DNA from 3 places in the Kineosporia sp. NBRC 101731 genome. Region 3 is predicted to be linked to each of the others. Evidence: predicted binding sites of a transcription regulator. Region 3 holds the regulator's gene; each other region holds the start of a gene.
The links. Region 3 encodes HrcA, which represses chaperone genes, less so after heat shock. Its sites were predicted from a motif close to GNTNGCACTCGGNNNNNCCGAGTGCNANC; they were not measured.
Positions count from the first base shown of each region.

Region 1: a site for HrcA is predicted at 3,603-3,631, ahead of groL (chaperonin GroEL). Genes of this name have one in related genera too.
Region 2: a site for HrcA is predicted at 4,720-4,748, ahead of groES (co-chaperone GroES). Genes of this name have one in related genera too.

Region 1 covers NZ_BSTC01000008.1:121,495-131,692, reverse strand. Annotated here, with positions in the region: gene QSK05_RS22290 (glycosyltransferase family 39 protein) at 1-1,132, shown strand, start outside; gene QSK05_RS22285 (molybdenum cofactor biosynthesis protein MoaE) at 1,136-1,603, opposite strand; gene groL (chaperonin GroEL) at 1,817-3,442, opposite strand; gene QSK05_RS22275 (bifunctional 3'-5' exonuclease/DNA polymerase) at 3,734-5,962, shown strand; gene QSK05_RS22270 (cold-shock protein) at 6,219-6,425, opposite strand; gene QSK05_RS22265 (LytR C-terminal domain-containing protein) at 7,548-8,195, opposite strand; gene QSK05_RS22260 (DUF3263 domain-containing protein) at 8,338-8,622, opposite strand; gene QSK05_RS22255 (pyridoxal phosphate-dependent decarboxylase family protein) at 8,688-10,046, opposite strand; gene QSK05_RS22250 (uracil-DNA glycosylase) at 10,089-10,198, shown strand, end outside.
Region 2 covers NZ_BSTC01000001.1:1,217,021-1,227,218, forward strand. Annotated here, with positions in the region: gene QSK05_RS05400 (alpha/beta fold hydrolase) at 1-633, shown strand, start outside; gene tsaE (tRNA (adenosine(37)-N6)-threonylcarbamoyltransferase complex ATPase subunit type 1 TsaE) at 681-1,178, shown strand; gene tsaB (tRNA (adenosine(37)-N6)-threonylcarbamoyltransferase complex dimerization subunit type 1 TsaB) at 1,218-1,910, shown strand; gene rimI (ribosomal protein S18-alanine N-acetyltransferase) at 1,907-2,371, shown strand; gene tsaD (tRNA (adenosine(37)-N6)-threonylcarbamoyltransferase complex transferase subunit TsaD) at 2,382-3,428, shown strand; gene QSK05_RS05425 (THUMP-like domain-containing protein) at 3,481-4,677, opposite strand; gene groES (co-chaperone GroES) at 4,904-5,203, shown strand; gene groL (chaperonin GroEL) at 5,336-6,955, shown strand; gene QSK05_RS05440 (WhiB family transcriptional regulator) at 7,011-7,310, opposite strand; gene QSK05_RS05445 (MerR family transcriptional regulator) at 7,666-8,997, shown strand; gene QSK05_RS05450 (response regulator transcription factor) at 9,098-9,712, shown strand; gene shbA (RNA polymerase sigma factor ShbA) at 9,777-10,198, shown strand, end outside.
Region 3 covers NZ_BSTC01000016.1:49,793-59,990, forward strand. Annotated here, with positions in the region: gene rpsT (30S ribosomal protein S20) at 1-122, opposite strand, end outside; gene lepA (translation elongation factor 4) at 384-2,231, shown strand; gene QSK05_RS30885 (MOSC domain-containing protein) at 2,271-2,948, shown strand; gene hemW (radical SAM family heme chaperone HemW) at 2,955-4,187, shown strand; gene QSK05_RS30895 (DUF4870 domain-containing protein) at 4,248-5,462, opposite strand; gene QSK05_RS30900 (DUF3097 domain-containing protein) at 5,552-6,508, opposite strand; gene hrcA (heat-inducible transcriptional repressor HrcA) at 6,669-7,688, shown strand; gene dnaJ (molecular chaperone DnaJ) at 7,827-8,948, shown strand; gene QSK05_RS30915 (16S rRNA (uracil(1498)-N(3))-methyltransferase) at 9,004-9,750, shown strand; gene QSK05_RS30920 (histidine triad nucleotide-binding protein) at 9,768-10,103, shown strand.

The DNA of each region.
Region 1 (10,198 bases), on a different contig from region 3:
GGTCGGCCTCGTCGCCGGCCTGCTCTGGGTAATCGCGCCGCTGTCCTCCCGGTACGCCCAGGAGGCCCGTCCCTACGCGCTGGTCGCCCTGATGGCCACGGCCGCCACGCTGGCCCTGGTGCAGGTCTGCCGCAAGCCGTGGCTGCGCACACGCTGGGCGGTCTACATCGGCTGCGTGACCGCGCTCGGCCTGCTCAACGTCATCGGCCTCACCATCCTGGCCGTCCACCTCTGTTATGTGCTGGCCACGTCGGCCGCCCCGGTGCGGCACCGCTGGTTCCTGGCCGGCGGCCTGGCCGTGGCCCTGCTCAGCCCACTGCTCTGGTTCTCCAGTCAGCAGAGCGCCCAGGTGGCCTGGCTACCGGTGCCGCACTGGAACCGGCTCACCGGCTTCTTCGAGGCCCAGTACGAGCTCACCTGGATCGTGGTCGGCCTCCTGGTCCTCGCTTTCGCAGGGATCGGCCGGGGCACGCACAACCCGGCCCTGGCGCTCGGCCTCGCCTGGGCGGTGCTGCCGACGGTGATGCTCTGGAGCGTCTCGCAGATACACCCGCTGTACGACTGGCGCTACGTCTTCTTCACCGTGCCCGGAGGTGCTCTGGCCCTGGCCTCGCTGGCCACCCTGCTGCGAGTCCGGTACCTGGCGATCATGCTGCTCGTGTTCACCCTCGGCGGTGCACACATGCAGGCTGTCTACCGCTGGCGGGCCACCGGCCACTCGGAGAATCTGCGGGGCGTGGCCCAGACCATCGAGTCGCAGGCCCAGCCGGGCGACGCGGTGATCTTCCTGCCCGAGTCCCGGCGCGTCGTGAAACTGGCTTACCCGGCGGCGTTCGACGAGGTCGACGACATCGCCCTGGGCCAGACCGGAGCCCGTTCCGCCACGCTGTTCGGTGTCGAGGCCACGACCGCCGACATCACCAAGGCCCTGCGCAAGCGCACCCGGATCTGGGTGGTCACGAGCAACACCCGGCTGGGCGAGAGTGCCGAAGACCCCGAAGCCGACAAGCAGCGGCTGCTGAGCAACAACTTCCACGCCAAGAAGGCGACCGATCTGGGCACTTACCAGGTGCAGCTGTACCAGCGCAGCAGCAAGGAAGCCGGCATCAAGAACGCCGGCTCCAAGAAGTAGATCTCAGGGGCAGGCAACCCACTCGTCGGTACCGTCGGCGAGCACCTGCCGCTTCCAGATCGGCAGCTGCGCCTTGACCTCGTCGACCAGGCGCATGGCGGTCTCGAAGGCCTCCTGACGATGGGCCCCGGCGACCGCGACGGCCAGCGCCGTGTCGCCGATGGCCAGCGTGCCGATGCGATGGGAGACCGCGACGGCCTCGGCGTCGCTGGCGGCGGTGACCTCGGCGACCACCCGCTCCAGCACGGCCTGCGCGGTGGGGTGGCCGACGTACTCCAGGCCGGTCACCTCGCGACCGCCGTCGTGGTTGCGCACCACGCCGCCGAATGTGACCACGGCCCCCGACGACGCCCCCTCGACGCGTGAGGCCAGCGCCTGGAGGTCGATCGGCTGGTCCGTCACCTGCGCCAGCAGCACCTGCCGGGCGGGCGGGACGATCCGGCTGTGGTCGCGTGTGGTCTCGATCGGCACAGGAACCAGGGTAAGCAGCGTTGGAGCATGACTGCGCACCGATCCGTGTCTACGTGCGGATCGACCGTGAAGAGACGTAATTGCGGACGCCGGTCAGCCCCCGGTTCCGGGGTGGGCACCCCAGGTGCGCATCCTCGTCCTCCATGACCAAGCACGAGGGGCGGCCCTCCCGAAGGAGAGCCGCCCCACTGTGGTGCAGATGGATCAGGTGGATCAGAAGTCCATGCCACCCATGTCCGGGGCGCCGCCGGCCGGAGCCGCCGACTTCTCCGGCTTGTCGGCGATGACCGCCTCGGTGGTCAGGAACAGCGCCGCGATGCTCGCGGCGTTCTGCAGCGCGGAGCGCGTGACCTTGGCCGGGTCGATGATGCCCTTGGCGATCAGGTCGACGTACTCACCCGTGGCCGCGTTCAGACCGTGACCGGAAGGCAGGTTGCGCACCTTCTCCGCCACGACGCCACCCTCGAGACCGGCGTTGATCGCGATCTGCTTGAGCGGGGCCTCGACGGCGACCTTGACGATGTTGGCGCCAGTGGCCTCGTCGCCGGTCAGGTCGAGCTTCTCGAAGGCGACGACCGAAGCCTGCAGCAGCGCGACGCCACCACCGGCCACGATGCCCTCTTCGACGGCGGCCTTGGCGTTACGCACGGCGTCTTCGATGCGGTGCTTGCGCTCCTTGAGCTCCACCTCGGTGGCAGCTCCGGCCTTGATCACCGCAACGCCGCCGGCCAGCTTGGCCAGGCGCTCCTGCAGCTTCTCGCGGTCGTAGTCGGAGTCGCTGGCCTCGATCTCGTTGCGGATCTGCGTGACGCGGCCGGCGATCTGCTCGGCGTCACCGGAACCCTCGACGATCGTGGTCTCGTCCTTGGTGATGACGACCTTGCGGGCCTGGCCCAGCAGCTCCAGGCCGGCGGTCTCGAGCTTGAGGCCGACGGTCTCGGAGATGACCTGGCCACCGGTCAGGATCGCGATGTCCTGCAGCATGGCCTTGCGGCGGTCGCCGAAGCCGGGCGCCTTGACGGCGATCGACTTGAACGTGCCCTTGATCTTGTTGACCACCAGGGTCGACAGCGCCTCGCCGTCGACGTCCTCGGCGATGATCGCGAGGGGCTTACCGCTCTGGATGACCTTCTCGAGCAGGGGCAGCAGGTCCTTGACCGTGCTGATCTTGCCCTCGACCAGGAGGATGTACGGGTCGTCGAGGACGGCCTCCATACGCTCCGGGTCGGTCACGAAGTAACCAGAGATGTAGCCCTTGTCGAAGCGCATACCCTCGGTGAGCTCGAGCTCGAGCCCGAAGGTGTTGCTCTCCTCGACGGTGATGACGCCTTCCTTGCCGACCTTGTCCATCGCCTCGGCGATGAGCTCGCCGATCGCGGGGTCAGCGGCGGAGATGGACGCGGTAGCAGCAATCTGCTCCTTCGTCTCGACCTCCTTGGCCTGCGCGAGAAGCTCGGCGCTGACGGCCGTGACAGCCGCCTCGATGCCCTTCTTCAGGGCCATCGGGTTGGCGCCGGCGGCGACGTTGCGCAGACCCTCGCGAACCAGGGCCTGGGCGAGCACGGTGGCGGTGGTGGTGCCGTCACCCGCGACGTCGTCCGTCTTCTTCGCGACCTCCTTGACCAGCTCGGCGCCGATCTTCTCGTAGGGGTCCTCGAGCTCGATCTCCTTGGCGATGGACACGCCGTCGTTGGTGATAGTGGGGGCGCCCCACTTCTTCTCCAGAACGACGTTGCGGCCCTTCGGCCCGAGGGTCACCTTCACGGCGTCGGCGAGCTGGTTCATACCCCGCTCGAGGCCGCGACGGGCTTCCTCGTCGAACGCGATGATCTTGGCCATCGTGTGGTGTTCCCTCCACGTAGGGTGGGTTGTTGGCCAGGGAGATGCCCGCGACGGACGGACCGACGCCCGACGGTCCTGTCCCGCCCGACACCGGCCCTCATCCACCTGGCCGTACTCGCAAAACTGTCACTCACACTTGGAGAGTGCTAGTTCAATGATTAGCACTCGACCATGGTGAGTGCAAACCTCCAGAGCCCCTCCGAACGGCCGTTCGCACATTGTTTCCCCTGACCGCGTAACCGGTGCCGGGCGCTCAGAACTGTCGGTGGTGGCTGCCAGCATGGGGTTGTGGCGGGCGGAGCGGTGAAGAGCGGTTCGGCCGGCGCGGCCGCGGTCGCGCCGGGGCATGTCCTGGTGGTGCCCTCCGGGAACGGTGTCCAGTGGCAAAGGGTGGACGGGGCCGGTCGCCCGGTCGGCCCGGTCACCTGGGCGGCCGATCCGGTCGCGGAGGTGCGCCGGCTGGAGCTCCAGGCCCGCCCCCGGTGGATCTGGTGGCGTACGACCGAGATGTATCCGGCCTTGCTCGAGGCCGGGGTGCGGGTCGAGCGGTGCCACGACCTGGCCGCCGTCGAGAACTTGTTGCGCACGTACGAGGGCGAGCCGTTCGTGCCGCCCCAGTCGGCGGTCCGCGAGCCGGTGACGCCGGGCCGCGCCACCCAGATCTCACTGTTCGAGGAGAACGCGTTCGGTGAGGGTTCGGGGGCAACTCCAGAAGGAGGGACGCCGGTCGGCCCGGGTGGGTCGGACTCGGTCGGGCCCGGCTCGGTCGGCTCCGGCTCGGTCGGCTCCGGCTCGGTCGGCTCCGGCTCGGTCGGCTCCGGCCCTGAGCTACCGGCCGGCGGCGAGATCGACCCCCGCATGCTTGCCGTGCCGGACGAGGTCGCCGCCTGGGTCGAGGAGCTCGACAATGCGGGCCTGACGGTACCCAGAACCGCCACGGGTCACGTTCCCGAAGCCGATCCGGCCGGCCCCACCGACCCCCGCCGCAGCGACCCGACCACGAGCCACCCCAACTCGACCGATCACGGCGACCAGGCCCGCCACAATGACCCGACCGGCCACCATGCCCCGGCCGACCACCTGACCCTGAGCGACCACCTTGCCCCGAGCGACCACCTTGCCCCGGGCGGCCGCCCCGACCGCTTCAGCCACCCCGCCCCGACCGGCTTCCCCGACCACCTCGACGAGGGTGAACCCGTGGTGGGCCCCACTCCGCGTGGAGAACAACCTCACGGTCTGGCCGGGCTACTCCGCCTCTACGCGACCCAGGTCGAGCAGATCGCCGACATTCGCGTCGCCCATCCAGGCTTCCCGCTACTGGTGGCCGCCGAGTCCGCGGTCTGTCTGGCCGCCGTGGAGATGGGGCGGGCCGGGCTGCCCTGGAGCGTGCGCATCCACGACGAGGTGCTCACCGAGCTGCTCGGGCCGCGGCCTGCGCATCACGGACGGCCGCGCAAGCTGCAGACGCTGGCCGAGGAGGTGGCGCAGGAGCTGGCTCCGGGCAGCAGTGGGCCCGGGTTCCAGATCAATCAGGTCAATCCGGACTCCCCCGCCGAGGTGCTGAAGGCGCTCAGGCGGCAGGGGATCACGGTCGACACCACCCGCGCCTGGGAGCTGAAGGGCATCGACCACCCGGCCGTGCCGCCCCTGCTGCGCTACAAGGAGCTGGCCCGGCTGCATGTGGCCCACGGCTGGGCCTGGCAGGACCAGTGGGTCAGCGGGGGCCGGTTCCGCGCCGAGTACGTGCCGGGCGGGGTGGTCACCGGGCGCTGGGCAACATCGGGGGGCGGGGCGCTGCAGATTCCCAAGGTCATGCGCGCGTGTGTGGTGGCCGATCCGGGCTGGGTGCTGGTGGCGGCCGACGCGGGTCAACTGGAGCCCCGCATCCTGGCGGCGCTGTCGGGAGACCGCGGCATGATCGCGGCCACGGCTGACCCTGACATGTACACCGCCCTGGCCCGGCAGGCCCTGGGTAAACCCGAGGCCCGCAACGAGGCGAAGATCGGCCTGCTGGCCGCCATGTACGGCGCCCGGGCCAACTCCCTGGCGATGGTGGCGCTCCGCCGGCGCTTCCCGCAGGCTCTGGAACTGCTCGAGCGCGCGGCCCGCACCGGTGAAGACGGCGGCATCGTGCGCAGCGTGCTCGGGCGCACCTGCCCACCACCGGAACCGACCTGGCAGGACGGGCCGCCGGAACAGGCGCTGGCCCGCTCCCGGGCCCGGGGCCGGTTCACGCGTAACTTCGTGATCCAGGCCTCGGCGGCCGACTGGGCCAACGCGCTCGTGGCCGGACTACGCCGTCGTCTGTCGGGGCTGCCCGATGATCAGGGCCGGGCCGAACTGGTTTTCTTCCAGCACGACGAAGTGATCGTGCATGCCCCCGCGCACTTGGCCGCAGAAGCCGTCGCGGCGATCGTCGACAGCGGTTCCGAGGCCACTTCCCTGGTTCTCGGGGATCGTGGTGTTCGTATCCCTCTGGCCGCCGCCCCGATCGCGTCCTACGCCGAGAAGAATTAACCGCTCAGCGCATTCCGGCGCGCAGCCATAGCCTTACCGGCTCGTTGCCCTAACAATCATCCATCGCTATTGGTTCAGCGATCCGCGGTTCAAGGAGAGCGACCGGCGACGGCCATTACCGACGCTATTAGTTCGACCTGGTCTCGGGAATGTAAAACTTTCGGAAACACACGAAGCCGTTCCCGGGGTCGAGCCGGGAACGGCTTCGGTGACGAGTCAAGTCATAAGCCCGTCGAAGGGGCCAACGACCGACGAATCAGGATGCGGGGCGCACGGCCTCTGCCTGCGGGCCCTTCTGGCCCTGACCGACCTCGAACTCCACCCGCTGACCTTCGTCGAGCGAGCGGTAGCCGTCCATCTGGATGGCCGACCAGTGCACGAAGACGTCCGCGCCACCACCGTCAACGGTGATGAAGCCATAACCCTTTTCGGCGTTGAACCACTTGACGGTTCCCTGAGCCATTCCAACTCCTGCTTGCTGTAACTGCGGCGCGGTTCGCGCACTGCACACGAACCGGGTCTCACGCTCGCCGTTTCCACCTGAGAAGGCAGGTCCGGGATGGTCCAACGTGCGGGCCTCTGGCGTGAAAGCTGGAGAGGACATTGCTCATCGAACTGTTCGACCGACGCCTACAGTAGCGCCTGAATGCGACATGCGGGAGATACCAGTTCTTAGCGATGTTCGTGAACCGCACTTAGACCGAGCGCCGTTCGATGAATGGCAACGGCCTTTTTCCACGACCGGATAAAAGGCAGAATGATGACGGTCCGAAACGTAGGACTATTCGAACCAGAACTATCCTCGCTGGTCAGGCAACTGCCCGCGACGACGCCCTGAGGCCCGTCGTGTGCAGGCAGTGAGCACACCGGCACAGGCGACGTGACCCCACGGTTCGTTCACGCCCACGCGGCCCCCAGCCCTCGGCGGAGACAACGTCTCCACGAGCGGGAAGTGCGGTCACCTCGCCGAACGCCGGCCGAGGGTTTGCCTGACTACGCACGAGCCGGTGGCCGACCTCCGTGGTCAGGACACCTAGGCGCGCGTGGGCCCCTGAAGGCGCCCCTGGGGCGCCGCCCGCGTACTTTGACCGGCCCGCGTCCATGATCGGGGAACTTCCGTGCGCCCTGACCGCACGGAAATGACCCAATCGGGGAACAAGCGAGCCGCCGAACCGGGCCCGGGCACGTTCCCGTGGCGGACAACCGATGCATGCGCCAGGGCCTGCCGGGGAAGTCCCCCGGGGCACCCGGTGGCTGCCTGACAGCACCCGGTCCGGCCCACGCGGTTCGCCCGACCGGTCCCGCACCGCAGCACCTCGGCCCGCACCGCAGCACCTCGGCCCGCACCGCAGCACCTCGGCCCGCCCCGCAGCACCTCGGCCCGCCCCGCAGCACCTCAGTCCGCCCCGCAGCACCTCAGGAGGGCGCAGCTAGTGCGGTGGCCCACCAACGCCCGCCAGCACTACTGCGTTCGCGATCAGGCAATCCCCCAGCCTTCGGCCGGGACGTGCCCCAGCTCCCCGGGGAAGGTGTGCATGATCACGAACGGGCGGGGTGGCCAACCTTCGTGGTCACCGCCCTCGGGCTACTGGGAGTCCTGCCCCAGCACGACGATGATGTCGTCGTCAGTGACCGTGGGGTTCATGGAGAGCACCCCGATACCGCCGAGGGCCTTCTTGACCGCCAGGGCCGAGGCCTTCATCGACGCGTCCTCGTAGTAGATCTTGCTGGCCTGCAGGTCGCGGTTGACGGAGTTGTCGGTGCGCGAGACCGTCCAGCCCTTGGCCTCGAGCTTCTCCTTGTACGTGCTCGCCAGGCCAGCCACGTCGAGGGAGTTCAGCACCACGACGGGGATGGTCTGGTCGGCGGTGGTGTCAGCACCGCCGCCGGTGCCCGCGTCCTCGGTCGCCGAAGCGTCTGCCGTCGGCTCGGCCGTGGTGTCACCGCCGGCCGCCGGGGTCTTGTCGCCGCCCTTACCACCGGCGGTCGCCGAGGCCGTTGCCTCGGTCTCGTCGCTCAGGCCACCGGCCGCCGAACTGCTGGACTCGCCACCGGAACGACTGCTGGCCACCGTGTAGACAGCACCGATCACGAGCAGCACGACGGCAACGCCCGCGATGACCGGCAGCAGCGCGGCAATCGTCTTCGGCCGCGCGCGGTGTGCACCGCGGCGGCTCGCCTCCACCGGCGCGGCGGAGCGGTCGTCGTAGCCCGGAGGCCTCGTGGCGGTCATCGCATGACTCCCAGAACGATGGAACGAGCACCACCCGGTTCAGGGGTACTCGACGGCCTGAGACTACCGACCCGGCCCCTCCCGGCCGGGCATCTCAGAACGCCATATCACTGTGGTGTGCCCCATCGGACGCTTTTGATACTCAGCCGTGAGCATCCAGTGACCGTGCGGATCCACTCCGGCGCCGCGTCTGCCGCATCCGGCGCAGGCGCTTCACCAGCATAGGGTCCGCGGCAAGGGCCTCGGGTCGGTCGATCAGCGTATTCAGGACCTGGTAGTAGCGGGTCGCCGGCATGTCGAAGAGCTCACGGACGGCCTGCTCCTTCGCACCGGCGAACCGGAACCACTGCCGCTCGAAGGCCAGGATCTCGGCCTCCCGCGCAGTCAGACCGGTCGGACCGGTCTCCGGCTGCTCCTGCGAATCCATCCCGCTCCTCAACCCACCTCAAGATCTGTCGGGCTCACTCTAGAACCGCGGCAGACCCGTGTCATTCAAACCAGACTGTCCAGAATCGTGTCGATATCGGCCTCGCTGGTCTCCGGGTTCACCACGGCCAGTCGGGTCACGGTCTCCCCCGCGTGTGTGGTGGAGACCACGAACCCGATGTCGGCGGCCAGCAACCGGTCCGACCAGGCGCGATAGTCCTGGGGGGTCCAGCCCTGCCGGCGGAAGCAGACCACCGACAGCTCTGGCTCGTGCAGCAGTTCGAGCACGTCGCTGTGCCGGATCCGTTCCGTGGCGTGGCGCGCCACGGTCAGGGTGCGCTCGACGGCGTCGGTGTAGGCCTGCGTGCCGTGCGTCGCGAGCGAGAACCAGAAGGGTAGCCCCCGGGCCCGGCGGGTCAGGCCGACCGCGTAGTCGGACGGGTTGATCTCGTCGTGCGACGCGCCGTCGGTGACCACGTCCAGGTATCCCGCCCGCTGGGTGTGGGCGGCCCGGGCCACCGTCGGGTCGCGGTAGATCAGGGCGCAGCAGTCGAACGGGGCGAACAGCCACTTGTGCGGGTCGACCACGAACGAGTCGGCGCGCTCGATGCCGCTGAACCGGTGCCGCACGCTCGGTGCCGCCAGGCCGGCGAGCCCGTAGGCACCGTCGACGTGGAACCACAGGCCCAGTTCCTCGCAGACCGCGCCGACCGACTCCAGGTCGTCGACGATGCCCAGGTTCGTCGTGCCGGCCGTGGCCACCACCGCGAACACCCCGTCGTGCCCGGCCTTCTCCAGGGCTTCACGCAACGCGGCACCGGTCAGCCGGCCGTCTTCACCCACCGGAACCCCGATGAAGTCGACGTCCATCACGTCACACGCGCTGACGATGGACGAGTGCGCGTGAACGGTGCCGGCGACGGCCCAGCGGCGAGGGTGCTCCGCACGGTCGAGACGAGCCCTGTACCGGGCCGCGACCAGGGCGGACAGGTTGCCGGTGGTACCGCCCGGCACGAACACCCCGCCCGCGCTCTCCGGCAGGCCGGCCATCCCGGCCAGCCAGGCCAGTGCCTGGTTCTCGGCGTAGACGGCGCCCGAGCCCTCCATCCAGGTCCCCGCGTACAGCCCGGACGCGCTCACCACCAGGTCGAACAGGGTCGCGGCCTTGGTCGGGGCGCACGGGATGAAGGAGAGGTAGCGCGGGTGGTCGGTGGAGATGCAGGCCGGGGCCAGCACGTCACCGAAGAGCCGCAGAGCCTTCTCACCACCCATGCCCTCGGGCGTGATGGTCTGACCGGCCCGGGCGCGCAGCTGCGCGGCTGTGAGTGGAGCGTCCAGAGGAACGTCCTGGTAACTCATGCGCTGCCGTGAGTAACTCATCACGGCCTCGGCGAGAACCTCGGTCCCGGCGTCATAGCGATGCACGGATGTGCAGTCTAGGTGTGCACGGCGCTACTGTCGGCGGCCGTGACACGCCGACCACTCGCTGAGCAGATCGACCCGGGCTGGGCTGCGGCACTTGCCCCGGTCGAGGAGAAGATCGCCGAGATGGGCGACTTCCTTCGCAAGGAGATCGC
Region 2 (10,198 bases), on a different contig from region 3:
GTCGGGCTGTTCTGTACCAGCGCGGGGGGCCTGGGTCCGCTCGACCTCGGCCTGTCCGGCGTGGGCCGGGCGATGATGTCCCTGGCCCCGGCCGCGGCCCGTCTGCTGGCCAGCCGGCCGTCTCTGGTCGCTCACGGTCGACGGATCGGCAGTGACCTGGAAAGTCTTCTGGTGCGCCGGTACTCGTTCGCCTCGCCGGTTCCCCAGGAACTGGTGCGGTTCTCGGCGGGCCTGATCGCGCAGACCCGGATGGAGGTCATCTCCGACTTCCTGCCCGGTCTGGGCAGCCACGACAAGCGGGTCGCACTGGCCGTGCTCGACGGCCACGCCCTGCTGGTGATGGCGGGGGAGGACGACCTGCTGATCCCGCGCGCCCACAGCGACGACATCGTGGCGAGCCTGCCCGACGCCGAGTACGTGGTGGTGCGGCAGGCCGGTCATCTGCTGCCGCTGGAGCACCCGGATCTGGTCAACGCCTACCTGCTGGAACTGATGACGGACGCCTCCGCGGCGGTGCGCGACCGGAAGCCGAGTCGTCGGCGGGGGTGGGGACGTCGTACCGTGACCCCCGTACGGCAACCAGCCGGCGAAAGGGCTGAAGGCCGAGCCAATGACCAAGGAGGTCGCAGGTGAGTGGGGCGCACCGGGCTGATCCGGCCGGATCCGTCGGCGAGCCGGCCATGACCGTGTCGTCCGACGTGTCGTCCGCGGCCGCCATGCGCGAGCTCGGCGGACTCGTGGCCGGCCTGCTGAAACCCGGAGACCTGCTGGTCCTCACCGGTGATCTGGGCGCGGGCAAGACCACGCTGACGCAGGGCATCGGCGCGGGGCTGGAGGTGCGCGGTGACATCACCAGCCCGACCTTCGTGATCGCCCGGGTGCACCCGTCGCTCGTCGAGGGCCCGGCGCTGGTGCACGTGGACGCCTACCGCCTCGACACCCTGTCCGAGGTGGACGATCTCGACCTGGACGCCGACCTGTCCGAGTCGGTCACCGTGGTCGAGTGGGGCGAGGGCCTGGTGGAGGGGCTGGCCTCCGACCGCCTGGAGGTCCGCCTGGAACGCCCGCGCGGCGCCTCCGGCCCGGACGACCCCGAGACCGTGCACGACGAGCCCCGTACCGTGCGCCTGCGGGGCTACGGCCCCCGCTGGTCCGGCGTCGAGTTGCCCTCCCTCTAACTCCCTCTAGCTCCATCTAACGGAGAACGCGAGAACGACATGACCGACGAGCTCACCCTGGCCCTGGACACCGCGTCCGCCATGGTTTCGGTCGCCGTGCACGACGGCGCCGCCGTCGTGGCCGAGCGGTCCGGCGAGCGCAGCGGCAAGCATGCCGAGCAGCTCGCCCCCCTGATCGAGGAGGTGCTGGCCGAGGCCGGGGCGACCCGCGCCGATCTGACCGGCATCGTCACCGGAGTGGGCCCCGGCCCGTTCACCGGGCTGAGGGTCGGTCTGGTCACGGCCGCCGTGCTGGGCTACGCGCTCGATCTGCCGGTCCGGGGCGTGTGCAGCCTCGACGCGGTCGCTCTGGAAGCCGTGCAGCACGGCGCGACCGCCCCTTTCATCGCGGCCATGGACGCCCGGCGCCGCGAGGTCTACTGGGCCCGCTACGAGGTCACGAAGATCGATGGGGTGCTGGTCCCGGTACGGGAGGGGCTGCCAGAGGTCAGTGCGCCGGCCGAGCTCGAGCTGAACGCACTCCGAGCCGCAGGCCGCGGAGCCGACCTCTACCCCGACATCTTCGGCGCCCCCCTCGAAGGTCCGCCGGACCCCTCCGCCGGTGCCCTCGCGTCCTTGGCCCATCTGGATCGTGGTCAGCCGCACCCGCGCTTCCTGCTCGATCCCGAGCCGCTGTACCTGCGTCGCCCCGACGCCCAGGCCAACATCACCCGGAAGCGTGTGCTGAAGTGAGCATTCGCCTGCGGGCGATGCGCTGGTGGGACGTCGAGGCGCTGATGCCGCTGGAACGCGAGTTGTTCGGCGACACCGCGTGGACCGTGGAGATGTTCTGGTCGGAGCTCGCCCACCCCGAGACCCGTTGGTACGTGGTGGCAGAATCAGCAGAGGACGAATTGCTCGGCTACGCGGGCCTGCTGGCACCGGGCGCGGAGGCAGACGTGCAGACCGTCGCCGTCGCGCCGGCGGCCCAGGGCCGCGGCGTGGGCCGTCAGCTGCTCGACGCGATGATCGACCAGGCCCGGTCCCGGGAGGCGACCAGCCTCCTGCTGGAGGTTCGCGCCGACAACGAACAGGCCATCCGGCTCTACACCCGGCGGGGTTTCGAGCGCATCGCGATCCGCCACCGGTACTACCAGCCCGGCGACATCGACGCCTGGATCATGAGACTTCGACCTCTGAGAGCGGGTGACTAGGGTGGGTGGCGTGAGCGATGAACCTCTCGTCCTCGGCCTGGAGACCTCCTGCGACGAGACCGGGGTCGGTATCGTGCGCGGCGGCACGCTGCTGGCCGACGCGGTCGCCTCCTCGGTCGACCAGCACGCCCGCTTCGGTGGGGTGGTGCCCGAGGTCGCCAGCCGCGCGCACCTGGAGGCCATGGTGCCGACGTTGCGTCGTGCCTGCGCCGACGCCGGTGTCTCGCTGAGCGATGTCGATGCGATCGCCGTGACCTCCGGCCCGGGCCTGTCCGGCGCGCTGATGGTGGGCGTGGCCGCGGCGAAGGCCCTGGCGCTGGCCCTGGGCAAGCCGCTGTACGGCGTGAACCACCTGGCCGCGCACGTGGCGGTGGACATCCTCGAGCACGGTCCGCTGCCCGAGCCCGCCATCGCCATGCTGGTCTCCGGCGGGCACTCGTCACTGCTCTACGTGCCCGACGTCAGTTACGACGTGCAGCCCATCGGCCGCACCATCGACGACGCCGCGGGTGAGGCCTTCGACAAGGTGGCGCGTCTGCTGGGGCTGGGATTCCCGGGCGGTCCGCTGATCGACCGGGCCGCGCGCGAGGGCGACCCGGCCGCGATCCGTTTCCCCCGGGGCCTGAGCGCCGCGCACGACATGCGCGACCACCGGTTCGACTTCTCGTTCTCCGGCCTGAAAACGGCCGTGGCCCGCTGGGTCGAGCAGCGGGAGGCCGAGGGCGTCAGCGTGCCGGTCAACGACGTCTCGGCGTCGTTCCAGGAGGCCGTGGTCGACGTACTCACCCGCAAGGCGGTGCTCGCCTGTCAGGAGAACGGCGTCGAGCACCTGCTGATCGGTGGGGGAGTGGCGGCGAACTCCCGGCTGCGGGCCATGGCGCAGGAGCGCTGCGCGAAGCAGGGCATCACCCTGCGGGTGCCGAGGCCCGGCCTGTGCACCGACAACGGCGCGATGGTGGCGGCACTCGGTGCCCGCATGGTGCAGACGGGCCGCACTCCGTCAGACCTGACCCTCCCGGCCGACAGCTCGATGCCGGTCACGCTGGTGCAGGCCTGAAAACCTGATGGAAGACGTGGTGGAGCCTGCGCATGCAGGCTCCACCACGTCTTCAATTCTGTTTGTACGGCCGCACCACGATCACCGACTGCCGCCCCGCCACCCGGGTCAGCACGATGGTGGCCTCGTTCGGCCCGGCCAGCCGGAGCTGACGGCGTAGCTGCTCGGGCTCGACCGCGGTGCCGCGCTTCTTGATGGTGATCCGGCCGACGCCGCGGTCGCGCAGATAGGTGCGCAGTTGCTTGAGCTGGAAGCCGAAGACGTCGTCGACGGCGTAGACCCGGGCCAGCTGGGTGTGCTCGATGCGGTCGGCGGTGACGTAGGCGATGGTCGGGTCGATGAGCCGGCCGCCGATCTGGTTGGCCACGGCCGCGACCAGCCCGGACCGGATCACCGCACCGTCGGGCTCGTAGAGGAACTGGCCCACCTTGCCCACCTCGGCGGGCACCGTGTCGGCCATCGAGCTGTCGTTGATCTCCGCGCCGCCGCCGGAGGAGTCGAGCACCAGGGCGCTGCGCCGCACGCCTTCGCGGCGGACCGAGCCGAACCACAGCCCACACTCCACCACGTCGCCGTCGACCGACACCCACTGCGCCTCGGTGTCGTCGGGGACCATGTGATGGGGCACGCCGGGGGCGGTCTTCATGCCGACCGCGGGCAGTCGGCCGGCCAGCTCGCGGACGAACGACAGCGGCGGGTTGCCGGTGCGCGGGTCGAGCAGCCGCCGGCCCGAGGCCTCGCGGCGCGCCGGGTCGAGGAAGGCCCCGTCGAGATCGTCGATGCGGGTGGTCATGGCGTCTTCGTGCCGCACCACGGCCTCTGGCCAGTGCCGCAGGTTGACGGTGGCGATGGCCGCGGTGACCTCGTCCTTCTCCACCGCCACGACCTCCCGGTCGAGCGTGGCGAGGGCCATCGAGTCGGCCCCGATACCGCAGCCCAGGTCACCCACCCGCCGCACCCCGGCCGCGGCGAAACGCTGCGCGTGCCGCGCTGCCACGGGCAGCCGGGTGGCCTGCTCGAGGCCGGTGGGGGTGAAGAGCATGCCGTCGGCGAACGGGCCGAACTTGGCCCGGGCAGCGGATCTCAGGCGGGACTGGGTGAGGGCGGCGGCGACCGTCTCGGCCGGGTGGCCGTCGCGCCGCAGCTGCTCGCCCAGTGACATCGTGGTGGACTCGTCGTACTGGGGCAGCGACTCCAGCAGGGACCAGCCGTCCTGGGTGAGCAGGTTCGCGATTCCGGAGAGATCCACCCGCTGATCCTCCCACGGCCCACCGACAATCTTGCCGACACTCCTGGCACTCGGGTTGACCGAGTGCTAACGACCGTTCTAGATTCGAACCTGGCACTCTCCTCGTGAGATTGCCAGCAACACCCCTCAGCAGGGCCCCGATCGGCACCCGCGACGACGGTCGATGTCCCGCTGGACCACAGTCCTTGCACATTCATCGACGTTCCGAGAAGGGGAGGTCCGCAAAGTGTCGGTCTCCATCAAGCCGCTCGAGGACCGAATTGTCGTCAAGCCGCTGGACGCGGAGCAGACGACGGCCTCGGGTCTCGTCATTCCGGACACCGCCAAGGAGAAGCCCCAGGAGGGCGAGGTCCTGGCGGTCGGCCCCGGCCGATTCGACGACGAAGGCGCCAAGCGGATTCCGCTCGACGTCAAGGTCGGCGACACCGTTCTGTACAGCAAGTACGGCGGCACCGAGGTGAAGTACTCCGGCGAGGAGTTCCTCATCCTCTCGGCGCGCGACGTCCTCGCGATCATCGAGAAGTGATTCGGCGGTCCCGCTGATTCAGCGGGCCCGTTGATCGAGCATCCGCCCCGGTCTGCCTTCGTGGCGGCCGGGGCGTATGTGGTTCTCCTAGTACCCAAGTGGCGAGAAATCCATCCAAAGGACTGACAACGCATGGCAAAGACTCTGGAGTTCAACGACGACGCCCGGCGCTCGCTCGAGCGGGGGGTCGACGCCCTGGCGAACGCCGTCAAGGTGACGCTCGGCCCGCGTGGCCGCAACGTCGTGATCGACAAGAAGTGGGGCGCCCCCACCATCACGAACGACGGCGTCACCATTGCCAAGGAGGTGGAGCTGGACGACCCGTACGAGAACCTGGGGGCCCAGCTCGCCAAGGAGGTCGCGACCAAGACCAACGACGTCGCCGGTGACGGCACCACCACCGCGACCGTGCTGGCCCAGGCGATGGTCAAGGAGGGCCTGCGGAACGTTGCCGCCGGCGCCGCCCCGTCCAGCCTGAAGCGTGGCATCGACGCGGCCGTCGAGGCCGTCAGCAACAAGCTGCTCGAGACCGCCCGGGAGATCGAGGGCAAGGAAGAGATCGCCCACGTCGCCACCATCTCGGCGCAGGACGCGGGGGTCGGTTCGCTGATCGCCGACGCGTTCGACAAGGTCGGCAAGGACGGCGTCATCACCGTCGAGGAGTCCTCCTCGACCGCGATGGAGCTCGACTTCACCGAGGGCATGCAGTTCGACAAGGGCTACCTGTCGCCGTACTTCGTGACCGACGCGGAGCGGATGGAAGCCGTCCTCGAGGACGCCTACATCCTGATCCACCAGAACAAGATCTCCTCCCTCTCCGAGCTGCTCCCGCTGCTGGAGAAGGTGCTGCAGACCGGTAAGCCGCTGCTGATCCTGGCCGAGGACGTCGACGGCGAGGCGCTGTCCACCCTGGTCGTCAACAAGATCAAGGGCACGTTCGCCGCCGCCGCGGTCAAGGCCCCCGGCTTCGGTGACCGCCGCAAGGCCACCCTGCAGGACATCGCCGTGCTCACCGGCGGCCAGGTCGTCAGCCCGGAGATCGGCCTGAAGCTCGACCAGGTCGGCCTGGAGGAGCTGGGCCGCGCCCGCCGCGTCGTCATCACCAAGGACGACACCACGATCATCGAGGGCGCCGGCGAGCGCATCGAGGTCGAGGGCCGGATCGCGCAGATCCGCGCCGAGATCGACCGCACCGACTCCGACTGGGACCGCGAGAAGCTGCAGGAGCGTCTGGCCAAGCTGGCCGGTGGCGTCTGTGTCATCCGCGTCGGCGCTCACACCGAGGTGGAGCTCAAGGAGAAGAAGCACCGCATCGAGGACGCCGTCTCGGCGACCCGCGCGGCCATCGAGGAGGGCATCGTCGCCGGCGGCGGTTCGGCCCTCATCCACGCCGTCTCGGTGCTGGACGACAGCCTGGGCCTGACCGGCGACGAGGCGACCGGCGTCAACATCGTGAAGCGCTCGGCCTCCGAGCCGCTGCGCTGGATCGCCGAGAACGCCGGCCTCGAGGGCTACGTCGTGGTCGACAAGGTCCGCCAGGGTGGTCCGGGCACCGGGTTCGACGCTGCTGCCCAGGTGTATGGCGACCTGCTCGCCAAGGGCATCATCGACCCGGTCAAGGTCACCCGGTCGGCGCTGATCAACGCCGCCTCCATCGCGTCGATGGTTCTCACCACCGACACGCTGGTCGTGGACAAGCCGGAGCCGGCCGAGGAGCCCGCGGCCGGTCACGGTCACGGCCACGGCCACTGATCCGTCACTGATCCGGTACTGAAAAAGCCCGGCCCCGTTCCGGGGCCGGGCTTTTTCAGCTGGCCGCCAGCGACTCGTCCCGCTCCTGCGCGTACGTGCTCTCCCGTTCGTCCTCGGTCAGACCGCCCCAGACCCCGTAGGGCTCGCGGACCTGCAGGGCGTGGTCGCGGCACTGCTCCATCACGGGGCAGCGGGCGCACACGGACTTCGCCGCGACGTCCCGCTGGCGGCGGGCCGGGCCGCGCTCGCCCTCGGGGTGGAAGAAGACCCGCGGATCCGCGGTCCGGCAGGCGCCGTCGAGCTGCCATTCCCACAGGTCGGCGACGGGCCCGGGAAGACGAGAAATCTCAGCCATCATGGACACACCATTCCGATCGAAGAACCTGACCCCGGGTTTCGGGGTCGTGTGTTGGTCGCGTGTTGGTCGTGTGATGGAGGGGGCTCCTCCAGTCCCGGCAAGAGATGCATCGGTCCGCCTCGGGGCGCGCTTGACGCTTCGGTGAACTACCTTTGAAGCGGTTCTCCCGGAGATTGCAACGGTTCGGGCGCTGCTCAAGTAGGATCGTTGCACCGCTTGTTCGGCTGGGGCGGCATCGGGGGACGTTCTGAGTTAGTGTCTGTGTCTCTAGTGCCAGGGGGCGGGTGAAGTGTCAGAAACGTCTCGGCAGGCAATGACCCGAGCTGAAGAGCCCGCCCAAGGTCGGAATGAGGTGACGGAGGCGATCTCTACGCCGCCCTCGCCCACGCTCACGGTGGCCGCCGTGGCCCGACGTCTCGGCGTCGCCCCGCCCACCCTGCGTACCTGGGACCGTCGCTACGGTCTCGGTCCCTCCGCGCACACCGCCGGTGCCCACCGCCGTTACTCCCCGGCCGACGTGGCCCGGCTCATGGTCATGCGCCGGCTCACCCTGGAAGGGGTGGCCCCGAGCGACGCCGCGAAGATCGCGCTCGCCACGGCGCTCACCCCCGAGGGCCGCCCCGTGCAGCCCGACGACGACCACACCCCGGCCGAGGGTTTCGACGCGTCCCACCTCGACCCGGACGCGGGCGGCCGGCCCCTCGACACCCCCCGTGACTTCGCCCCCGGCGCCGACCGCTACCCGCCCGGTTCGTTCCTCGACGAGGTCGACCTGGACCCGGGTTTCGACAAGACCTTCGACAAGAGTCTCGACGAGCCGGCCCCGGGTGAGACGGAGTACCCCGTCGGCTACGGCCGTCCCGAGCCCACCGCCTGGTCGGCCCGGGGCCGGGCCTCGCGTCCCCAGGACGACTCTCCCGACGACGAACTCGACCTCACCGGTCTGGGCGAGCCCGGCGACGGGTACGACGACCCCGGCCGCCGGAACGATGACGAGTGGCCCGGGGTGCTGCGCTCGGTCGAGACCGCCGCCGGCGGCCCCGCCGGTGGCGGCCGGGCGATGGCCCTGCCCGACGGCACCCCGCAGAGCCGGGGTCTGGCCCGCGCGGCCATGTCGCTGGACACCTACGAGACCCACCGCATCCTGCGGGAGAGCATCCGCCGTCAGGGGGTGGTGCCGACCTGGAACACGATGATCATGCCGGTGCTGCGTGCGCTGGGTGAGCGGGTACGGGTCTCGGGTGAGGGCATCGACGTCGAGCACGCGTTCTCCGAGGTGATTCTCGGGGTGCTGCGCAACGTGGCCGTCAATGTCCGGATCACCCGTAACTCACCGATGGTGCTGCTCGCCTGCGCCGACTCGGACTACCACTCGCTGCCCCTGCACGCGCTCGCCGCGGCGCTGGCCGAGCACGAGGTACCCACCCGGATGCTGGGCACGGGACTGCCCCCGCACGCCCTCGCATCGTCCGTGCGCCGCACCACACCGTCGGTCATCGTGCTCTTCGCCCGGATGCCCGGGGCTGACGCCGCCGACTCGCAGATCCTGCGCCGGCAGCGGCCCGCGCCGACCGTGATCCTGGCCGGGCCGGGCTGGCGCCCGGACACCATCCCCGCCAGCGCCCGCACCGCCGGCTCCCTGATCGAGTCGATCGACGAGGTCCTGCGCGGTCTCCAGGCCTGAGTGGCCGGCAGTAGCTCAAGTCCCCGGCCCCACAGCCGAAACCTTGGTCAGAGGACATCTCCCACGGATGGGTGATGCCAAGGCTTCGTGAGGTGTATCTGTGGCAACGGTTCTGGTGTGCGATGACTCTGCGCTGGTCAGAGAAACCTTGCACAGGGCTCTTTCTTCCGTTCCCGGCATCACCCGCGTGGTGGACGCTTCCTCGGGTGAGGAAGCGCTGGCGCGCTGGCCGGTCGAGCGCCCGTCGCTCGTGCTGATGGACGTGCGGATGCCCGGTATCGGTGGCGTCGAGGCGGCCCGGAGGTTGCTCTCGCGGCATCCCGAGGCCATCGTGGTCATGGTGACCATGGCTGAGGACGCCGACGGCGTCGCCCGGTCGGTGGCGGGAGGTGCCCGCGGCTATCTGGTCAAGGACGCGTCCCGGGAGGAGGTGGCGGCAACGGTGGTCTACGCCCTGAGCGACGGCCTGGCCCGGCGCACAGTTCCGGCCCCCCGCAGCAACGACGCGAACGTGTCGGCTCCGCCCCTCACCGAACGTGAGATGCAGGTGCTCACAGGAATGAGCCGTGGTCGCAGCAACGCCGAGATCGGCAAGGAGCTGTACCTCTCCGAAGACACGGTGAAGACGCACGCGCGCAGGCTCTTTCGCAAGATGGGCGCGGCGGACCGGGCACAGGCGGTTGCGGTCGGGTTCCGCTGGGGCCTGATACGGTGAAGTAATGGCCGTCCGGGGCGGCAAGAAAAATGCCGTAGGTGTAACGCCGAAGCCTCATGCCGCGATGTCTCAACCGGACGACACAGAAGACTTCCAGGAGCTGTCGTCCCGCGCCGTCCAGGGTGACGACGCGGCCACTGAACGATTGCTCCAACGCGTTCACCACTTGGCCAGGCGTTACTGCCGGGCCAGGCTCTCCCGCATGCCCGGCGGGGAGCACACGGCGGACGACGTTGCGCAGGAGGTTTGCATCGCTGTGCTTTCAGCGCTGAGTCGCTATCGGGACGAGGGACGTCCGTTCGAGGCGTTCGTCTACCGCATCGCGGCCAACAAGGTGGCTGATGCACAACGTGCCTTCTACCGTGCGGCCATCCCTGTCGCGGACGTTCCGGAGACTCCGGAGACCGCGGCCGGTCCGGAGGAGCTGGCCGAACGGGCCGGCGACGCACAGCAGGTCCGTGAGCTGCTCAACCGGCTCCCCGACCA
Region 3 (10,198 bases):
GCGGTCACAGCCTCGCGGGTCTTGCGGACGACCGTGCGGAGCTGGCTGTTCACGGCCTTGTTGCGCAGACGGCGCTTCTCGTTCGTGAGGTTGCGCTTGATCTGGGACTTGATGTTTGCCACTGCATCTTCTTTCGGGATTGTCTAAGTCTGTTCAGCGGTCTGTAGGCACACCGGCAGTGCAATCGCTCGAACCGGCTGGCTGCCGGTAGACGTCCATGCACAGACCTCCAACGTTACCAGCGATCCGCAGACCCCCCTGACCAGCCGCCGATGAGCGGGTGATGAGCGGGTGATGCTGGGAAAGAGCTCGGGACATGGGACGATGGAGAGTCCGAGCAGTCCGACGAGCCAGACGATCGAGGTAGCGCAGCAGTGTCTCCGATGGCCCATACGGCGCCCGAGCCGTCCGCCACCGCTCCGGAACTGATCCGGAACTTCAGCATCATCGCCCACATCGACCACGGTAAGTCGACGCTGGCCGACCGGATGTTGCAGCTGACCGGTGTGGTTGACCAGCGGCAGATGCGCGCGCAGTACCTCGACCGGATGGACATCGAGCGTGAGCGCGGCATCACCATCAAGTCCCAGGCCGTTCGCATGCCCTGGGAAGAAGACGGCGTCACCTACGCGCTGAACATGATCGACACGCCGGGGCACGTCGACTTCACCTACGAGGTGTCCCGGTCGCTGGCGGCGTGCGAGGGCGCGGTGCTGCTGGTCGATGCCGCACAGGGCATCGAGGCGCAGACGCTGGCGAACCTCTACCTGGCGATGGAGAACGAACTCACCATCGTCCCGGTGCTGAACAAGATCGATCTGCCCGCCGCCCAGCCGGAGAAGTACGCCGAGGAACTGGCGAAGCTGATCGGCTGCGAGCCCGAAGACTGCCTCAAGGTCTCCGGCAAGACCGGCATGGGTGTGCCGGAACTGCTGGCGCAGATCGTGAAGCAGGTCCCGGCCCCGGTCGGCGACCCGAACGCGCCCGCCCGCGCGATGATCTTCGACTCGGTCTACGACACCTACCGCGGTGTCGTGACCTACGTCCGGGTCATCGACGGCATGCTGCACCCGCGCGAGCGCATCACCCTGATGTCGACGAAGACCCAGCACGAGCTGCTGGAGATCGGCGTCAGTTCGCCGGAGCCGGTCCCGACCAAGGGTCTGGGCGTCGGCGAGGTGGGTTACCTGATCACCGGCGTCAAGGATGTTCGCCAGTCCAAGGTCGGCGACACGGTCACGAACTACGCCAAGCCGGCCACCGAGGCGCTCGAGGGTTACCGCGAGCCGCTGCCGATGGTCTTCTCCGGCCTGTTCCCGATCGACGGCTCCGACTACGGTCCGCTGCGCGAGGCGCTCGACAAGCTGAAGCTGAGCGACGCCGCGCTGGTCTACGAGCCGGAATCGTCCGTGGCTCTGGGCTTCGGGTTCCGCTGCGGCTTCCTCGGCCTGCTGCACCTGGAGATCGTCCGCGAGCGGCTGGAGCGCGAGTTCGGGCTCGACCTGATCTCGACCGCGCCGAGCGTGGTCTACGAGGTGACCCTGGACGACAAGTCGCAGGTCACGGTGACCAACCCGTCCGAGTTCCCGGGCGGCAAGATCAGCGAGGTCCGCGAGCCGATCGTCCGGGCGACCATGCTGGCGCCGTCCGAGTACATCGGCGCGATCATGGAACTGTGTCAGGAGCGTCGCGGCTCGCTGCTGGGCATGGACTACCTGTCCGAAGACCGGGTGGAGATGCGCTACATGCTGCCGCTCGCCGAGATCGTCTTCGACTTCTTCGACCAGCTCAAGTCGCGCACCAAGGGCTACGCCTCGCTCGACTACAACCCCGACGGTGACCAGGCAGCCAACCTGGTCAAGGTCGACATCCTGCTGCAGGGTGAGCCGGTGGACGCGTTCAGCACGATCGTGCACGCCGACAAGGCCTACACGTACGGCGTGATGATGACCGGCAAGCTGCGCAAGCTGATCCCGCGTCAGCAGTTCGAGGTGCCGATCCAGGCCGCGATCGGGGCCCGCATCATCGCCCGCGAGAACATCAGCGCCATCCGGAAAGACGTGCTGGCCAAGTGCTACGGCGGTGACATCAGCCGGAAGCGCAAGCTGCTGGAACGTCAGAAGGAGGGCAAGAAGCGGATGAAGATGGTGGGCCGGGTCGAGGTTCCGCAGGAGGCCTTCATCGCGGCGCTGTCGAGTGACGACGGCTCCGCGGGCGAGCGGAAGAAATAGGGGTGGGTCCTGCGGCGTCCGCGTCGCAGGATGTCTCTCATGAACCAGGCAATGGTGGACGTTCTCCCGCCCGGCAGGGTCAGTGCGGTTTCCGTCGTGCACGAGTTGCTGCCCGCTCCCTGGGGTAGCAGCGCCAAGAGCACGGCCATCGACAAGCGTCCGGTGACCCGGCCGGTCGAGATCGGGCCGCTCGGCCTGGCCGGCGACACCCAGGTCGACCGGAAACACCATGGCGGGCAGGGCAAGGCGGTGTACGCGTACGCAGACGAGGACGCGGACTGGTGGGGTGCCGAGCTGGGCCGCCCGATCGCACCCGGCCTGTTCGGCGAGAATCTGCGCCTGGCCGGGATCGATGTGACCGGCGCCGAGATCGGCGAGCGCTGGGCGATCGGCCCGCAGGTGGTGGTCGAGGTGACGATGCCCCGTACGCCGTGCCGCACGTTCGCCGAGCGGATGCAGGAGAAGGGCTGGGTGCGCCGGTTCACCCGGGTCAACCGGCCCGGTGCCTACCTGAAAGTGCTGCAGAGCGGTCAGGTTCGCGCGGGGGACGAGGTGCGGGTGACGTTCCGGCCCGGTCATGGGGTGACGGTCGGCGACTTCCTGCCCGGCGCCGACGCCGCGACCATGCGCCGGTTGATCGACGCGTTCGCGGCGCTGGGGCTGGAACTCGACCCGGACATCCGGCACATCGCCGAAAAAGCAATTCGCAGAGGCTGAGTACATATGGCTGGTCCACCTCCTGACGGCGATCCCGCTCCCGTCGACGGCTCTCTTCCCGCCTCGGCGGCGATCGGGTCGGCCGGGCGCGCCTTCGGCGTCTATCTGCACGTCCCGTTCTGTGCGGTGCGTTGCGGTTACTGCGATTTCAACACCTACACGGCGAAAGAGCTGGGTGGCGGTGCCAGTCAGGCTGCCTATGCCGGGACGGCCGTGCAGGAGCTATCTTTCGCGGCCTCGGTGCTGTCCCGGGCCGGGGTGGCGGAGCGTCCGGTGTCGACGGTCTTCATCGGCGGCGGAACTCCCACCCTGCTGCCGGCGAGCGACCTCGCCCGGTTGATCGGCGGAGTGCGCGACAACTTCGGCCTGAAATCCGGGGCCGAGGTCACGGTCGAGGCCAATCCCGACTCGGTGACGCCGGAATCGCTCGCTGCGCTGGCGGCCGGTGGGGTGACGCGCGTGTCGTTCGGTATGCAGTCGCAGGTGCGTCACGTGCTGGCCGTGCTCGACCGCACGCACGACCCGAAACGTATTCCGGACGTGGTGAAGTGGGCTCGCGACGCGGGAATGTCGGTGAGCCTGGACCTGATCTACGGCACGCCGGGGGAGAGCCTGGCCGACTGGCGCTCCAGCCTGGAGGCCGCACTGGCCTGCGAGCCCGACCATCTCTCCGCCTACGCCCTGGTGGTGGAAGACGGTACGAAGCTCGCCGCCCGGGTGCGCCGCGGTGAGGTGATCGCGCCCGATGACGACGACGAGGCCGACAAGTACGAGATGGCCGACGATCTCATCTCCGCCGCCGGGCTGACCTGGTACGAGGTGAGTAACTGGGCGCGCACGCCCGACGATGCCTGTCAGCACAACCTGGCCTACTGGCGGGGGGACGACTGGTGGGGCGTCGGGCCCGGTGCCCACTCCCACGTCGGTGGGGTGCGCTGGTGGAACGTGCGTCACCCCAGTGCCTATGCCACCCGGATCGACGCGGGGGAGAGCCCGGCGCAGGGGCGCGAGGTGCTCGACGACCAGGCGCGTCAGCTGGAAGAGGTGCTGCTGCGTTCCCGCCTGCGCGAAGGTCTTCCTCTGAAAGAGGCTGGCCTGCAGGGTGACCCGGCAGTGCTCCTGGCTGGTGTGCTCGCCGACGGGCTGGTCGAGCCGGAACCGGCCGCGGCCGGAACCGTGGTGCTCACGCGGCGCGGGCGGCTGCTGGCTGATGCGGTGGTGCGGGCCCTGCTTCCCTGACGGGTAACGCATTGAGGACGAGGTGGGCACCCGGGTGCCCACCTTGTCCTCAATGTGTGGTCAGTGAAGGAACGCGCGGGAGATCGGGTAGCTGAACTGATCCCCCCGCCAGGCCGACGCCGCGGCGATGAGCGAGAAGATCGCCGAGAAGACCCACACCAGCAGGGTGAAGCCGTTCAGGATCGGCAGCAGATCGATGATGTAGGCGACGACATAGGCGAAGAGCACGCAGATCTGGAAGTTGATCGCCTCGGTCGACTGCTCTTTGACGTACCGGCTGCGGTCTTTGTACATCGCGTAGATCACGATGCACGGAACCAGCGGCAGGAACGGCACGAAAGCCAGCACGCCACCCAGGTGCGCGGCGGCCGCCCACTGGTTGATCTCCTTCGGGGAGAGCGGCCCGCCCTGCTGGTGCGGCGGCGGGGTGTTGCAGCCGCCCGGGTTCTGGCCGGTGTTCCACGGGGGCTGGTTCGGGGGTGCGCCGTACTGGCCCGGCTGGTTGTACTGGCCCGGTTGGCTGTACTGGCCCGGCTGGGAAGCGTTCTGGGTGTAGTGGCCCTGGCCGTACTGACCCTGCTGGCCCTGGCCGTACTGCGCCTGCCCGTACTGCGGGGCGCTGTACCCCGGTTGTCCGTACTGCCCCTGCTGCCCGTACTGCGGGGCCTGGCCGGGCTGGTTGTACTGACCGGGCTGCCCGTACTGCGGTGGCTGTTCGGAGGTGCCGGGCTGGTTGTACTGACCGGGCTGGCCATAGTGGCCTGGCTGCCCGTAGTTTCCCTGCCCGTACTGTGGCCCCTGGCGCCACGACGGCCCACTCGGCTGCGCCTGCTGTCCGTGCTCAGGTGCCGGGGACGGCTCGTCGCCCTGGTTCCCGGCCTGCTGTCCCGCGTGGTCCTGGCCCATCCGGCCCATCTGTCCTGACTGGCTCGATCCTGAGCCCTCGGTCTGATCCTGGTGTGGCGCCTGACCCGCCTGACCCGCCGTTGCTGCCGGACCGGACACGCCCACCCCACCGAGTCCGCCGAGCCCACCGAGCCCGCTGAACTGAGCCGGCTCACCCTGGTTCTGCGGCCCGGTGTCGAGCGGCTGCCCCGGGATGATCGGCGTGTACTCGATCGGCCGACCGTAACCCGGTGCGCCGTACCCGGGCGGCGGAGGGGGCGGTGCCGGTACGGCGCCACCCGGCCCCGGCGTGCCGTAGACCGGACCCGTCTGCGCACGGTCGGCGGCGGCCGGATCCCGATCCGGGCCGGGCTCCTGGTGCGTACTCACGTTCTGGTTCTGACCGGGTTGCGCAGGCTGGTGTTCCTGGGTCATGGCAAGCCCCCTTCCTCTCCCACGGTAGAACGCGCGAGTCGTGCTCAGCGATCCTCGCCGTCACCCGTGACGAAATCGATGAGTTCCTCGACCCGGCCGAGCAGGGCGGGCTCCAGGTCGGCGTAACTGGTCACCGAGGCGAGAATGCGCTGCCAGCCCTCCGCGACGTCGGCCTGTTCGTGGTGCGGCCAGCCCAGCGCCTCCAGCACGCCCTCCTTCCACGGCAGGCCACGGGGGATCACCGGCCAGGCGTCGATGCCGAGCCGGCGCGGGCGCACGGCCTGCCAGACGTCCACGTACGGGTGCCCGACCACGAGCACGTTCTCGCGGGCGCCGGAGACCCGGGCCGCCGCGGCCGCCTCGTGCCACTCCTTGCTGCCCGCCACCAGGTGGTCGACCAGGATGCCGAGCCGGCGGCCGGGCCCCGGGCCGAAGTCCGCGACCGCGTCGGCCAGGTCGTCGACGCCATGCAACGGCACCACCACGACGCCCTCGACGCGCAGGTCGTGACCCCAGATCTTCTCGACCAGCTCGGCGTCGTGCTTGCCCTCGACCAGGATGCGTGAGGCCCGCGCCACCCGGGCGCGGTGATCACGCACCGCGACCGATCCGGACGCGCTGCGCAGGTTCACCGGCTTCACTGACTTCACCGACTTCACTGACATGGCCGCAGACGCTATGGTCCCGGGCGGCACGAGCTTCACGGCCACACCGTCCACCCAGAAGCCGGGGCCGAGGGGGAACGAGCGGGTGCGCCCCTTACGATCCTCCAGCACCACCACGTGCATGCCGCCGCTCTTCTCGGTGCGCACCACGGCACCGACCCAGCCGGTCTCGACGTCTTCGACGACCAGTCCGAGGTCGGCCGGCTGCTCACGCAACGGCGGCTTCTTGCGGGCGGCGGAGATCGCGTCCGCCCCGTAGCGGTCACCGGGACGAACCGCCCGGCCAACACCGGGAGATGCACTCGTGGCCTGGGGACCGCGCGCAGAACCGGGCATCCTGGGCAGACTGGGAACCATGGCGGGACGGTAACCAGGAGGCGCCAGGAGACCTAGCCGACCCGCCGTGGACACACAGGGGTGCCGCCGGGGTCGTAAACTGGCACTCCCGCGGTGTGAGTGCCAGGGTGATGAGCCGAATGACTGGGAGGTGGGTGGCATGAGCGAGGAACGGAAGCTCGCTGTGCTGCGCGCCATCGTCGAGGACTACGTCGAGACGCGGGAGCCGGTGGGGTCGCGCGCGCTGGTCGAGCGTCACTCACTCGGTGTCTCCCCGGCGACCATCCGTAACGACATGGCCGCGCTCGAGGACGAGGGCTACATCGCCCAGCCCCACACCAGCGCCGGCCGGGTGCCCACGGACAAGGGCTACCGGATGTTCGTCGATCGGCTGAGCGGTGTGAAGCCACTCTCCACGGCCGAGAAGCGGGCCATCCAGACGCTGCTCGACGGCGCGGTCGACCTGGACGACGTGGTGGGCCGCACGGTGCGCCTGCTCGCCCAGCTGACCCGGCAGGTCGCCGTCGTGCAGTACCCGTCGCTGAGCCGTTCCACGGTGCGGCACGTGGAGCTGGTGGCGCTCGAGGGAACCCGGCTGCTGGTCATCCTGATCACCAACACCGGTCGCGTCGAGCAGCGCATCGTGCCGGTGGTGGGCGAGATCTCCGAGCAGACGCTGGCCGGTCTGCGGACCCGGCTCAACCTGGCCGTGGCCGGGCGTCGTCTCACCGACGTCAGCGCGGTGGTGGCCGATCTGCCCGAGCAGTTCGGGCCGGACGACCGCACACTGGTGCGTGCGGTGATCGTCGCGCTCGAGGACTCGCTCGACATCGAGCGCGAGGAACGCATCGTGCTGGCCGGTACGGCCAACCTGGCTCGTTCCGGGCCGGACTTCGTCCAGCACATCGGCCCCGTGCTCGAGGCCATCGAGGAGCACGTGGTGCTGCTGAAGCTCCTCACCGAGATGGGCGACGGCGCCGGTGGCGTCGGTGTGCTGATCGGACGCGAGACCGCACACATCGGTCTTCAGGAAGCTTCGGTGGTGTCCAGCGGTTACGCCTCTCAGGGAGAGGTCGTCGCCCGCCTGGGCGTGCTCGGCCCGACCCGCATGGACTATCCGAACACCATGGCCGCGGTGCGTGCCGTGGCGCGGTACGTGTCCCGGATCCTGGCATCGTGACTACCGTCGGGACGAACGGGGCGGGGCCCGAACCCTGAACCGGTCTGAACCGGGGCCGGGCCCACCCGTCCGGCCACGTACTATGCGGCACCGCCTTTCACTCTTTCATTGCACCGATCTGGAGAGAACATCACCGCCGTGAGCGATTACTACGAGGTGCTCGGGGTTTCCCGGACGGCCAGCCCCGAGGAGATCAAGAAGGCGTACCGGAAGCTGGCCCGTCAGCTGCACCCGGACGTCAACCCGAGCGAGGAGGCCTCCGAGCGGTTCAAGGAGGTCGGCCGCGCCTACGAGGTTCTCTCCAGCCCGGAGAAGCGACAGGCCTACGACACCGGCGGTGACCCCAACGGGGCGGCCGGTTTCGGGGCGGGCTTCGGCTTCACCGACATCTTCGAGACCTTCTTCGGCGGCGGCGCCGGGGGCGGCGCCTCGCGGGGCCCGCTGCCGCGTCAGCGCCGGGGCCAGGATGCCCTGATCCGGATCGAGATCGACCTCTCCGAGGCGGCCTTCGGCGGTCAGCGCGAGCTGCAGCTCGACACCGCCGTGGTCTGCCAGGTCTGCAACGGCAGCTGCTGTCAGCCGGGCACCCAGCCGGAGATCTGCGACATCTGCAAGGGCCGTGGCCAGACCCAGCGGGTGGCGCGTTCCTTCCTCGGCCAGGTGATGACCACCCAGGCCTGCGTCAACTGCCAGGGCTTCGGCACGGTCATCCCCAGCCCGTGCCTGGAGTGCTCCGGCGAGGGCCGGGTGCGCTCGCGCCGCACCCTCACCATCAAGGTGCCCGCCGGGGTCGAGACCGGTACCCGCATCCAGCTCTCCGGCCAGGCCGAGATCGGCCCGGGCGGTGGCCCGGCCGGTGACCTCTACGTCGAGATCGTCGAGCGTCAGCACGCCGTGTTCACCCGGCGTGGCGACGACATCCACTGCACGGTCGAGGTCCCGATGACCGCCGCGGCCCTCGGCACCACGATCGAGCTGGACACCCTGGACGGTCAGGAGAGCTTCGAGATCCGTTCGGGTTCCCAGTCCGGCGAGGCCACCACCATGCGCGGGCTCGGGGTCACCCACCTGCGCGGCGGCGGCCGGGGCGACCTGGTCGTGCACCTGGCGGTGATCACCCCGATCAAGCTGGACGAGCAGCAGGAGGCCCTGCTGCGCGAGTTCGCCAAGCTACGCGGAGAGGACCGGCCCTCGGGCCGGATGACTCCGGTGCACACCAGCGTGTTCTCCAAGCTCCGCGACCGTTTCGCGGGACGCTGACGTTCATGCTTGAGGACGCGGTTCAGCCCCCGGTTCGCGGGGTCGGGAACCACTCGTGACCCTGCCCCGGTTCTTTGCCGCCCCCGGAACCCTGATCGGCGCCGCGCCGTCCACCGACCTCGTCCTCGACGGGGAAGAGGGACGGCACGCCGCCGGGGTGCGCCGGATCCGGTCCGGTGAGCAGGTCGAGATCGCGGACGGCTCGGGGGCGGTCGCGCGGTGCACGGTCACGGCCGCCGGCAAGGGTCACCTCGATCTGCTCGTCGACGAGCTCGACCTGGTTCCCGAACCGGTCCTGCGCTTCGGCCTGGTCCAGGCCCTGGCCAAGGGCGGGCGCGACGAGATGGCCGTCGAGACCGCGACCGAGGTGGGCATCGACCTGGTGCTGCCCTGGCAGGCCCAGCGCAGCGTCTCCCGCTGGGAGGGCCCGAAGATCGAGAAGAACACCCGGCGCTGGGCCACCATCGCGCGGGAGGCCGCCAAGCAGTCGCGGCGGGCGCGGATCCCTCACACCGAGCCGCTGCGGAACACCACCGCCCTCGCGCAACGGCTGGCCGAGGCCGACCTCGCCCTGATCCTCCACGAGGACGCGGTCGATCCCCTGATCGGGGCGAAGCTTCCCGATGCGGGAGAGGTTCTGCTGGTCGTCGGCCCGGAGGGCGGGATCGGGGAGAGCGAGCTCGCCACCCTGACCGCCGCCGGAGCGCGACCGGTGCGCCTGGGTCCCGAGGTGCTGAGAACGTCCTCGGCCGGGCCGATCGCCCTGGGAATCCTCGCCGCGACCTCGGGCCGCTGGGCCTGAGCGATAGCCTCGGTCCTGTGACTGACTGCCTGTTCTGCAAGATCATCGCCGGTGACCTGCCGTCCGACATGGTGTACCGCGGTGACCGCGTGGTCGCGTTCCGCGACATCAACCCGGTCGCGCCGACCCACATCCTGGTCGTGCCGGTCGACCACCACCCCGATGTGGTGCACCTCGCGGCGAAGGACGAGCCGCTGCTCACCGAGGTGGTCACGGTCGCCGGTGAGCTGGCGAAGGCCGAGGCCGGGGGCCAGTTCCGGCTGGTTTTCAACACCGGGGCCGAGGCCGGGCAGACCGTCTTCCACGTGCATGCCCACGTGCTGGCCGGTCAGCCGATGGGGATCCCCGGCTAAGAGGGACAAAATCGGGGAGCCACGGAACGGGGGCGGAGGTTACGATCGTTGCCTCAAGGCTGCCATCGACTGCAACCAGCAGAGGCAGCGCGCCG